2 regions of the Microbacterium sp. SORGH_AS_0862 genome follow, and region 1 is predicted to be linked to the other one. Evidence: predicted binding sites of a transcription regulator. Region 1 holds the regulator's gene; the other holds the start of a gene.
What was found. Region 1 encodes LexA, which represses DNA repair genes until DNA is damaged. Its sites were predicted from a motif close to TCGAACANNTGTTCGA; they were not measured.
Positions count from the first base shown of each region.

Region 2: a site for LexA is predicted at 3,922-3,937, ahead of QE377_RS08875 (Rv2578c family radical SAM protein). Genes of this name have one in related genera too.

Region 1 is NZ_JAUTAY010000001.1:367,726-372,458, forward strand. It holds gene QE377_RS01790 (histidinol-phosphate transaminase) at 1-482, opposite strand, end outside; gene QE377_RS01795 (LysM peptidoglycan-binding domain-containing protein) at 502-855, opposite strand; gene lexA (transcriptional repressor LexA) at 1,105-1,776, shown strand; gene QE377_RS01805 (prolyl oligopeptidase family serine peptidase) at 1,836-3,971, shown strand; gene hflX (GTPase HflX) at 3,979-4,733, opposite strand, start outside.
Region 2 is NZ_JAUTAY010000001.1:1,833,105-1,837,837, forward strand. It holds gene QE377_RS08865 (aldose 1-epimerase family protein) at 1-337, opposite strand, end outside; gene QE377_RS08870 (DEAD/DEAH box helicase) at 572-2,755, shown strand; gene QE377_RS08875 (Rv2578c family radical SAM protein) at 2,814-3,881, opposite strand; gene QE377_RS08880 (M15 family metallopeptidase) at 3,990-4,733, shown strand, end outside.

The DNA.
Region 1 (4,733 bases):
TCCGGGTCCGCCCGACGCACCTGCTCTGCGGCGGACGCGGCGCTCAGGCTGTAGTCCGCGGCCCGGGTGCCTGCGACCCAGTCCGCCCCCGTCGCGCGGGTGAGCAGCGGGTACATCGAGTACGTCGGCGCGAAGCCGAAGGCGGTGCGCCCAGGACCTGCGAAAGCCTGCAGGACGTGCTGCAGGACCTCGTTGGACCCGTTCGCCGCCCAGATCTGCTCCGCCACGAGACCGCCGCCGAGATAGCCTGCGAAAGCCTCCCGCAAGCGGGTGAACTCGCGATCGGGGTAGCGATTGACCTGTTCGAGAGCGGCGCCGATCGACGCGAGGATGTCGGACGCGACATCTGCCGGGACCGGATGCGTGTTCTCGTTGACGTTCAACGCCACCGGGAGCGGCGCTTGGGGTGCACCGTAGGGCTTGAGTCCGCGCAGGTCGTCGCGGATCGGCAAATCGTCGAGGCTGATCGTCACGCGGTCCATCGTAGAACCGAGCGGGACCTCACTCGCCCGAGGTGTACTCCGCCGGGATGGCCAGACGCTGGCCCGCGCTCACCTGCGCGCCCGGCAGGGTGTTGAGCCGCATGATCGCGTCGACGACATCGCGCGGGTCGTCTTGCGGGGCGACCTCTTCCGCGATCGACCACAGCGACTCCCCCGCCATCACGGTGACCATCTCGAACGAACCGGCGGCCGCTCCGGGCTCGTGGGAGGCCAGAGCGGATCCGCCGCTGATCACTCCGACGGCCAGCGCCGCGATGACGGGCAGAGCGACGAGCCAGGCGAGCACCCGACGACCGCGCGCCGTCAGGCGCAGGCGGGTGGCGACGGGGGCGGCGAACTCGATCGTGCTCATGACGACTCCTTCAGGACGGGAAGAGATTCGTACCCGGCCCTCCGGCCGGGACAGCCGGGTACGAACTTCTCTTCCGAAGCTATCTTCGATTTACGGTACTGTCAAGCGATCGCGAAGCCGGTCGAGTTTCGAAGACGACACGCCCTTCAGAAGGGCGGGATCCCCGCCGATCCCCGCTACGGTTTCGCTGAAGAGACCGAATCACCGACCTCCGACATTCGAACGGAACAGACCCGACGGGAGTGCCGCATGGCCACCAACCAGAAGCCGCAGACCCGCCGGCGCAAGAGCCTCAGCGACAAGCAGCTCGCGATCCTCGAGGTCATCCAGCACTCGATCGCACGCCACGGCTACCCGCCGAGCATGCGCGAGATCGGGGATGCGGTCGGGCTGAAGTCGCTCTCGAGCGTCACGCACCAGCTCAACCAGCTGGAGCTCTCCGGCTATCTCCGGCGCGACCCCGGCAAGACGCGTGCGATGGAGGTCCTGATCGATCTGCCGGGCACCGCCGCCGAGAACCCGGCCGACGCCGCACCCGCCGTGGGCGACGCCGCGCTGGTTCCGCTCGTGGGGCGTATCGCGGCGGGTGTGCCGATCACGGCCGACCAGCACGTCGAAGAGATCTTCCCACTGCCCCGCCAGCTCGTGGGCAAGGGCGATCTGTTCATGCTGAAGGTGTCGGGAGACTCGATGATCGACGCCGCGATCTGCGACGGCGACTGGGTTGTGGTCCGTTCGCAGCCGACGGCGGAGAACGGCGACATCGTCGCCGCGATGCTCGACGGGGAGGCGACCGTGAAGACGTTCCGGCGCCGCGACGGACACGTATGGCTGCTGCCGCGCAACACGGCCTTCGAGCCGATCCTCGGCGACGATGCCGTCGTCCTCGGCAAGGTCGTCGCTCTGATGCGCGCGGTCTGAGTCGCCGACTCTCGCCCGTTCGGCTGGGCGGGCCCCGGGCTGCCGCGTAGCGTGGGGGGATGACCGCCCCCATCCCCTACGGTTCCTGGCCCTCGCCCGTCTCCGCCGCCGATGTCGCGAGCGCCTCCACGCGCTTCGACGGTGCGCGGTTCATCGGCGAGGAGATCTGGTGGGCGCAGTCGGTGCCGGAGGAGGGCGGCCGCATGGCGGTGCGCCGCCGGCGCGACGGCCGGACTGCGGACGTCCTTCCCGCTCCCTGGAGCGCCCGGTCCCGGGTGCACGAGTACGGCGGCGGCGCGTGGTGCGCGGCTGAGGACGGGCGACTGTTCTTCGTGGAAGGAAGCGATCAGCGCGTCTACCTCCTCGGCACGGACGGCGCCCCGACCCCGCTCACGGCAGAGGAGGTCGGCACGGCGTTCGGCGGCCTTGTGTGGGCGTCCGGCCGACTGCTCGCGGTGCGCGAGCGCGCCGCCGCATCCGGCGGCGAGCGCGCGATCGTCGAGATCTCGCTGGACGGCGCCGGTGCTCGGGTCGTCGCGCGCGGTGACGACTTCGTCGCCCAGCCGGCGCTGTCTCCCGACGGCCGCCGTCTCGCATGGATCGGATGGAATCACCCCGATCTGCCGTGGGACCGCACCCGTCTGCACGTCGCACGTCTGCGCGACGGCGTGGTCTTCGATGAGATCAGCGTCACGGACGGCGCCGCCTCGGCGCTCCAGCCGTTGTGGACCGGCTCCGACGAGCTGCTCTACCTCGATGACACGTCCGGCCGCTGGCAGGTGCAGCGCGTGCGACCCGATACCGGGGAGCGCAGCGTCCTGACCCACGACGACGCCGACACGGGCGGCGCGCTGTGGACGCTCGGGATGCGGTGGTTCGCGCCGCTCGAGGACGGACGGATCGTCGCTGTGCGCACGAACGGCGAGGACTCGGTGGTGGTGATCGATCCTGCCGACGGCACGATCCGCTCCGTCGGCGTGGACGGTGCCTCCCAGACATTCCTCGAGGATGCGCGCGGTACGCGCCTGCTCGTCACGACGGCTTCCGCATCCGCCCCGCTCGGACTCTGGCTCGTGGATGCGGACGGCGCAGCACCGCCGGAACGGCTGGCCGGCGACGACCTCTCCGCACTCGAAGCGTGGTTGCCCGCACCCCGCGCGATGACCGCCGACGGAGTCCACGGTCCCGTGCACGCCTACTTCTACCCGCCGACGCATCCGGAGCTCCGCGGGCCCGACGACGAGCTCGCCCCCTGCCTCGTGTGGGTGCACGGCGGTCCGACCGCGCACGTGGGTCCCGCTGCGTCCCGCAAGATCGCGTACTTCACGAGCCGCGGCATCGGGGTCCTCGATGTCAACTACTCCGGCTCGACCGGCTACGGGCGCGCCTACCGTGAGCGGTTGCGCGGCCAGTGGGGCGTCGCCGACGTGGACGACGTGATCGCGGCGGCCCGACACCTCGCCGCGGCAGGTCTCGCCGATCCGGAACGGCTCGCGATCGAAGGCGGATCCGCGGGCGGCTGGACGGTGCTCTCGGCCCTCACGCGCGGCGACGTCTTCGCCGCAGGCGTCTCGCGGTACGGCGTCGGCGACGCGCGCGCCCTCGTCGCGGATACGCACGACTTCGAGTCGCGCTATCTCGACGGGCTCATCGGCCCCCTGCCGGAGACGGCTGACGTCTACATCGAACGCTCGCCGCTGACGCACCCCGACCGCTTCCGTGTGCCGTTGCTGATCCTCCAAGGCACGGAGGATCGCGTCGTCCCGCCCGCGCAGGCCGAGGCCATCCGGGACGCTCTGCGCCACCAGGGGGTCCCCCACGCGTACGTCCTGTACGACGGCGAGGGGCACGGGTTCCGTCGCCGCGAGACGACGATCGACGCGCTCACGTCTGAGCTCGCGTTCCTCGGCGAGGTGTTCGGCTTCGCCACGGACGCACCCGAGCTGCCGCTGTCGATCGGCGCGTTGCGCATCGCCGACGGCCCGGACGGGCGAACGGTGCGCATCGACCCCGAGAGCGACACCGTGCACGCGGAGCGCGACCTGCGCGTGGTCGTCTCGCGCGAGCCCCTGCGTCCGCTCTTCGCCCGCCCGCACACCTCTGGCTGGGCCGAGACCCTGCGAGGGGCGGGCTTCACGGCGACGGCGGACGATCCGGACCTGTTCGTCCTGCTCCCCGCCCTCGACGGGGAATGACGCACTCTCAGGCCAGGAAGGCCTCGAGCCTGCCGGCGAGCGCGGCGCCGACGCGGGCGTGGAGGGCCGTGCCCTCCGCCTCGTGCGTCTCCTCGTAGATCATCCCGTGCTCGTGCACGGCCGAGACGAGGTCGCCGCGATCGTAGGGCAGCAGCACCCGCAACTCGACCTCCGGCAGGGGAAGCGCATCCTCGATGACCTGCCGGAGCTCGTCGATGCCCTCGCCCGTGCGAGACGACACGAACACGGCTGACGGCACGAGGCCCCGCAGCAGCAGCCGCGCGTCGTCGTCGATGAGGTCCGCCTTGTTGAACACGACGATCTCACGCGTGTCACGCGCCCCCACATCGCCGATCACGTCGTGGACGGTCGCGAGTTGAGCCGCGGGATCGGGGTGCGAGCCGTCGACGACATGCACGATGACATCGGCGTCCCCGACCTCTTCCAGCGTGGAACGGAACGCCTCGACCAGCTGGTGCGGGAGGTTGCGGACGAAGCCGACGGTGTCGGTCAGCGTGTAGATCCGCCCGTCTTCGGTCACCGAGCGGCGGACGGTCGCATCCAGCGTGGCGAACAACGCGTTCTCGACGAGGACGCCGGCGCGTGTGAGGCGGTTCAAGAGGCTCGACTTGCCGGCGTTCGTGTATCCGGCGATCGCGACAGCGGGAATCGTATTGCGCTTGCGCTCTGCGCGCTTGGCGTCGCGGGCCGGAGCGAAGTCGCGGATCTGACGACGCAGCTGCGCCATCCGGGTGCGGATGC
Region 2 (4,733 bases), 1.5 Mb from region 1:
CCTGGGCCTCGAGCGTCACGGCGTCCGCCTGGGAGCCCACCACCCGATAAGCCGCGAAGCGCAGCAGTCCGTGCGAGGCGTTGCCGAGCTTGGGCTCGGTGAGCGCGAGCTGGTAGTCGGTGCCGCGCTGCGACCAGCGTCCGTCGCGCACTCTGTTGGGCCAGGGCACCAGGACGACCCCGGATGCGGCGGGCGTCGCGGCGGTGTCGGGATAGTGCGGCACGAGGTCCACGCCGTCGATCCGCAACGCGCGCAGGGAGGCACCTACCTCGGTGATCTCGGCCGATCCATTCGACGATGACAGGCGGTGACGGACTCCGGTCGGATCGGCGCTCATCCTCTCAGCGTACTCACGTGAGGCACTTTCCCAGTCGCGTGGGTTACTCTGGAATGTCGGCTCTGGACACCGCGTGGTGCGCGGATGGGTTTGTGAGTCCATGGGGCCGATGGTGAGCGCCGCTCGGCGCACATGACCATCATCGAAAATGGCCCCGGCCGACGGTAGTCCGGGTATGCCCGCGTTCTGAGCGGGTGCTGTTCTCGTGCGAAGAGAACCCAGGAAGAATCACCCATGCCCAAGAACAAGAAGCCCGCCGGCGGACGTCCGGCCAAGAACTTCGAGCCCCGCTACGGCGCGAAGACCTCCTTCCAGGACCGCAAGCGTCGTCCGGGCGAGTCCTCGGCCGGCTCGACCGGCTCCAAGAGCCCCAACCACCGCGGCTACCGCGAGGAGGTCGCGGAGTCGGCGCCCAAGCGCCGCTGGACCGCCGCCGAGCGCGCCGGCCGCGACGAGGCCCGCGGCATCCGCGAGGGCCGTCCTGCGCGTTCGTTCGACGAGCGTCCCGCCCGTCGTGACGGTGACCGCCCGGCCCGTTCGTTCGACGACCGTCCCCGTCGCTCGTACGACGAGCGTCCGGCACGTTCGTTCGATGACCGTCCGCGTCGTTCCTTCGACGACCGCCCTGCCCGTCGTGACGGAGATCGTCCCGCGCGTTCGTTCGACGACCGTCCCCGTCGGTCCTTCGACGACCGTCCCGCTCGCTCCTTCGACGAGCGTCCCGCACGTCGCGAGGGCGATCGTCCGGCGCGTTCTTTCGATGACCGTCCGCGTCGTTCGTTCGACGAGCGTCCGGCTCGTCGTGACGGTGATCGTCCGGCGCGTTCGTTCGATGACCGTCCGCGTCGTTCGTTCGACGAGCGTCCGGCTCGTCGTGACGGTGATCGTCCGGCGCGTTCGTTCGATGACCGTCCGCGTCGTTCGTTCGACGAGCGTCCGGCTCGCCGTGACGGTGATCGTCCGGCGCGTGCGTTCGGCGATCGTCCCGCGCGTTCGTTCGATGACCGTCCCCGTCGCTCCTTCGATGACCGCCCGGCGCGTTCGTTCGATGACCGCCCGGCGCGTTCGTTCGACGACCGTCCGCGCCGTTCGTTCGACGACCGCCCCGCGCGCCGCGAGGGCGGAAACCGTTCGGATTGGAACGCGACGGCCGCCAAGGCGCATGACCAGCACGTCGACGTCGTGCATGAGCGTCTCGAGGCCGAAGCCGTCCAGGCTGAGACCATCGAGGGGCAGGGCTTCGGTGAGCTCGGTCTCGGTCAGAACATCGTGAAGGTGCTCGCCGAGCTCGGCGCCCCCAGCCCGTTCCCGATCCAGTCCGCGACGATCCCCCCGATCCTCGAGGGGCGCGACGTGCTCGCCCGTGGCCGTACCGGCTCCGGCAAGACCATTGCCTTCGGCGCGCCGCTGGTCGAGCGCATCCTGCGCTCGCAGGCGGGCACCCGTCGCGAGTTCGGTCGCCGCCCCAAGGCGCTCATCCTCGCGCCGACGCGTGAGCTCGCGCTCCAGATCGACCGCACGGTGCAGCCGATCGCGCGCAGCGTCGGCCTGTTCACCACGCAGATCTACGGCGGCGTGCCCCAGGCGCGTCAGGTCGGTGCGCTCAAGAAGGGCATCGACATCATCATCGGTACTCCTGGCCGCATCGAGGACCTCATCAACCAGGGCAAGCTCGACCTGTCCGAGGTGCAGGTCTCGGTGCTGGACGAGGCCGACCACATGGCAGAGCTCGGATTCGCCGAGCCCGTGCAGCGCATCCTGCGTCTGACGGGCGAGGGCAGCCAGAAGCTGCTGTTCTCCGCCACGCTCGACCGCGAGGTCGCGGCCCTCGTCGACGAGTTCCTCGTCGACCCGGCCGTCTACGAGGTCGCGGGTGAGACGCAGGAGACCGGAACGATCGACCACCGTGTCTTCGTCGTCGACCACCGCGACAAGGCCGAGCTGCTCGCATCCCTCGTGGACCGCGACGGCAAGACGCTCGTCTTCTCGCGCACCCGCGCGTTCGCCGAGATGCTCGTCGAGAACTTCGAGGATGCCGGCATCTCCGCCGTCGCCCTGCACGGAGACCTCAACCAGGCCAAGCGCACGCGCAACCTGCAGCGCTTGACCGACGGCAAGGTCAACGTGCTGGTCGCCACCGACGTGGCGGCGCGCGGCATCCACGTCGACGACATCGACCTGGTCATCCAGGCCGACGCTCCTGATGAGTACAAGACGTACCTGCACCGCTCGGGCCGCACCGGCCGCGCCGGCCGCAGCGGCACCGTCGTCACCCTGGTGCCGCGTCAGCGTCGCCGTCGTATGACGGAGCTGCTCTCGCGCGCCGAGATCGACGCGCCGTTCGAAGAGGTGCGCCCCGGCGACGACGTCGTCGAGGAGGTCGCCGGGCGCCAGCTCGCCGACGTCGCCTCCGCCTGACGCCGAGTCACGCAACGCCCCCTCGCCCCGTGCGAGGGGGCGTTGCCGCGTCTGGGGGTCAGAACAGCCGCGCGGGCTGCGGCGCCGGTCCGGTGGCGCGCACGGATGCGGCGGCCGCCGCCGCACGTGCGCCCGGGGTGACCGGACGCGCACGCACCGGCTCCTCCTCGTCGCGGCCGTCGAGACCGTGCACCCGCAGCAGAGGTCGCACGCGCCGCCCGAGCCACTGCCGGTACGCCTTCGGGGCGCTCACCGACGCCCCCGGATACAGCCCCAGGTAGCTCGAGACGAGCTCGGGATGCTCGCGTCGCAGCCACGTCATGAACCAGGGCTTCACGCCGGGGCGCAGATGCAGTGCGCCGTAGACGACGCGGACCGCCCCCGCCGCCTTGATCCGTCGCAACGCATCGTCGAGTGCCGCGATCGAGTCCGTCAAGTGCGGCATCACGGGCATGAGGAAGACCGTGACGCGAAAGCCCGCATCCGTTGCCGCCCGCACCGTGTCGAGCCGGGCTTGCGCCGTCGGCGTGCCCGGCTCGACAGAGCGTTGCAGGTCGTCGTCGAAGAGGGCGATCGACATCGCGATCGACACGGCGACCCGCTCGTGCGCCCGCTGCAGCACCGGCAGGTCGCGACGCAGCAGCGTGCCCTTCGTGAGGAGGGAGAAGGGTGTTCCGGATGCAGCCAGGGCGTCGATGATGCCGGGCATGAGCCGGTAGCGCCCTTCCGCGCGTTGGTAGGGATCGGTGTTCGTGCCGAGGGCGACGTGCTCACGGCCCCACGAGCTGCGGGCGAGCTCGCGTTCGAGCACCTCCGCGATGTTCACCTTCACCACGACCTGGGTGTCGAAGTCGCGACCCGCGTCGAGGTCGAGGTACGTGTGCGTTCCGCGTGCGAAGCAGTATGTGCAGGCGTGGCTGCATCCCCGGTACGGGTTGATCGTCCAGTCGAAGGGCATCGCGGACGAGCCGGGGACGTGGTTCAACGCCGAACGCGCCGCGACCTCGTGGAAGGTCATTCCGGCGAACTCCGGTGTCGTCACCGAGCGCACGAGGCCGTCGAGTCGCTCCATGCCGGGGAGTGCCGCCGCATCCTCCTCGCCGACCTTTTGACCGTTCCACCGCATGCGGATAGTGGAACAAAGATTCGATTCCATGTCAACCCGGTCGAAGAATTATTCGTACAGGAGTGTGATCGGAGTCGTCGGGTGTGCACGCGGGAGGCACAATAGAGCGTGATCTCCACCGCGTCACCCGAGACGCTCACGTCGCGCCGCGCTGCGCGTGTCGCGTCCGGCCGCCTCCGCCGCCGCCGCATCGCGGTCGCGTGCGCCGTAGCGGCCGGTGTCGTCGTGGCGGCACTGTGGATGAGTGCACTGCTGGCAGGAGGGCCGGCGACCGTCGTCGGCGCGCCGGAGGCTCCGCCTGCCGCGCAGAGCATCCCCGCGCCGGTCTTCACCCGGGCGCCCGCGGCCGCATCCATCTGCGACGACCCTGCCGTCGCCGCAGCGGTGGCGGCAGGCGACGACGAGGCCGTGATCGTGGCCGCCGGCGGGGGGATGTCGTTCCGCGAGGCCGTCGTCTCGGGAACCGCCCCGTGCATCTCGCTGTCGGATCCGGCCCGCCGGTGGGTCGTCGTCAACAAGCAGCGTCCCCTGAACCCGCTCGACTACGAGCCCCAGGGCGTCGTGCAGGTGCAGGGCCTGCAGACCTTCAACGCCGGAGTGCTCCGCCAGGATGCCGCCGCCGCGCTGCAACAGATGGCGGAGGCCGTCGAGACGGCCGGGGTCGGCTCGCTCGGACAGCTCAGCGGCTACCGCTCCTACGACACCCAGGTGGCGACCTATCAGGAGAACGTCGCGCGCGGCGGGCAGGCCGAAGCGGAAGTCTCGAGCGCCAGGCCCGGCTTCAGCGAGCACCAGCTCGGGCTCGCCATGGACCTCATGCCCTGCGCCGGCGGATGCGGCACGCTGGACGAC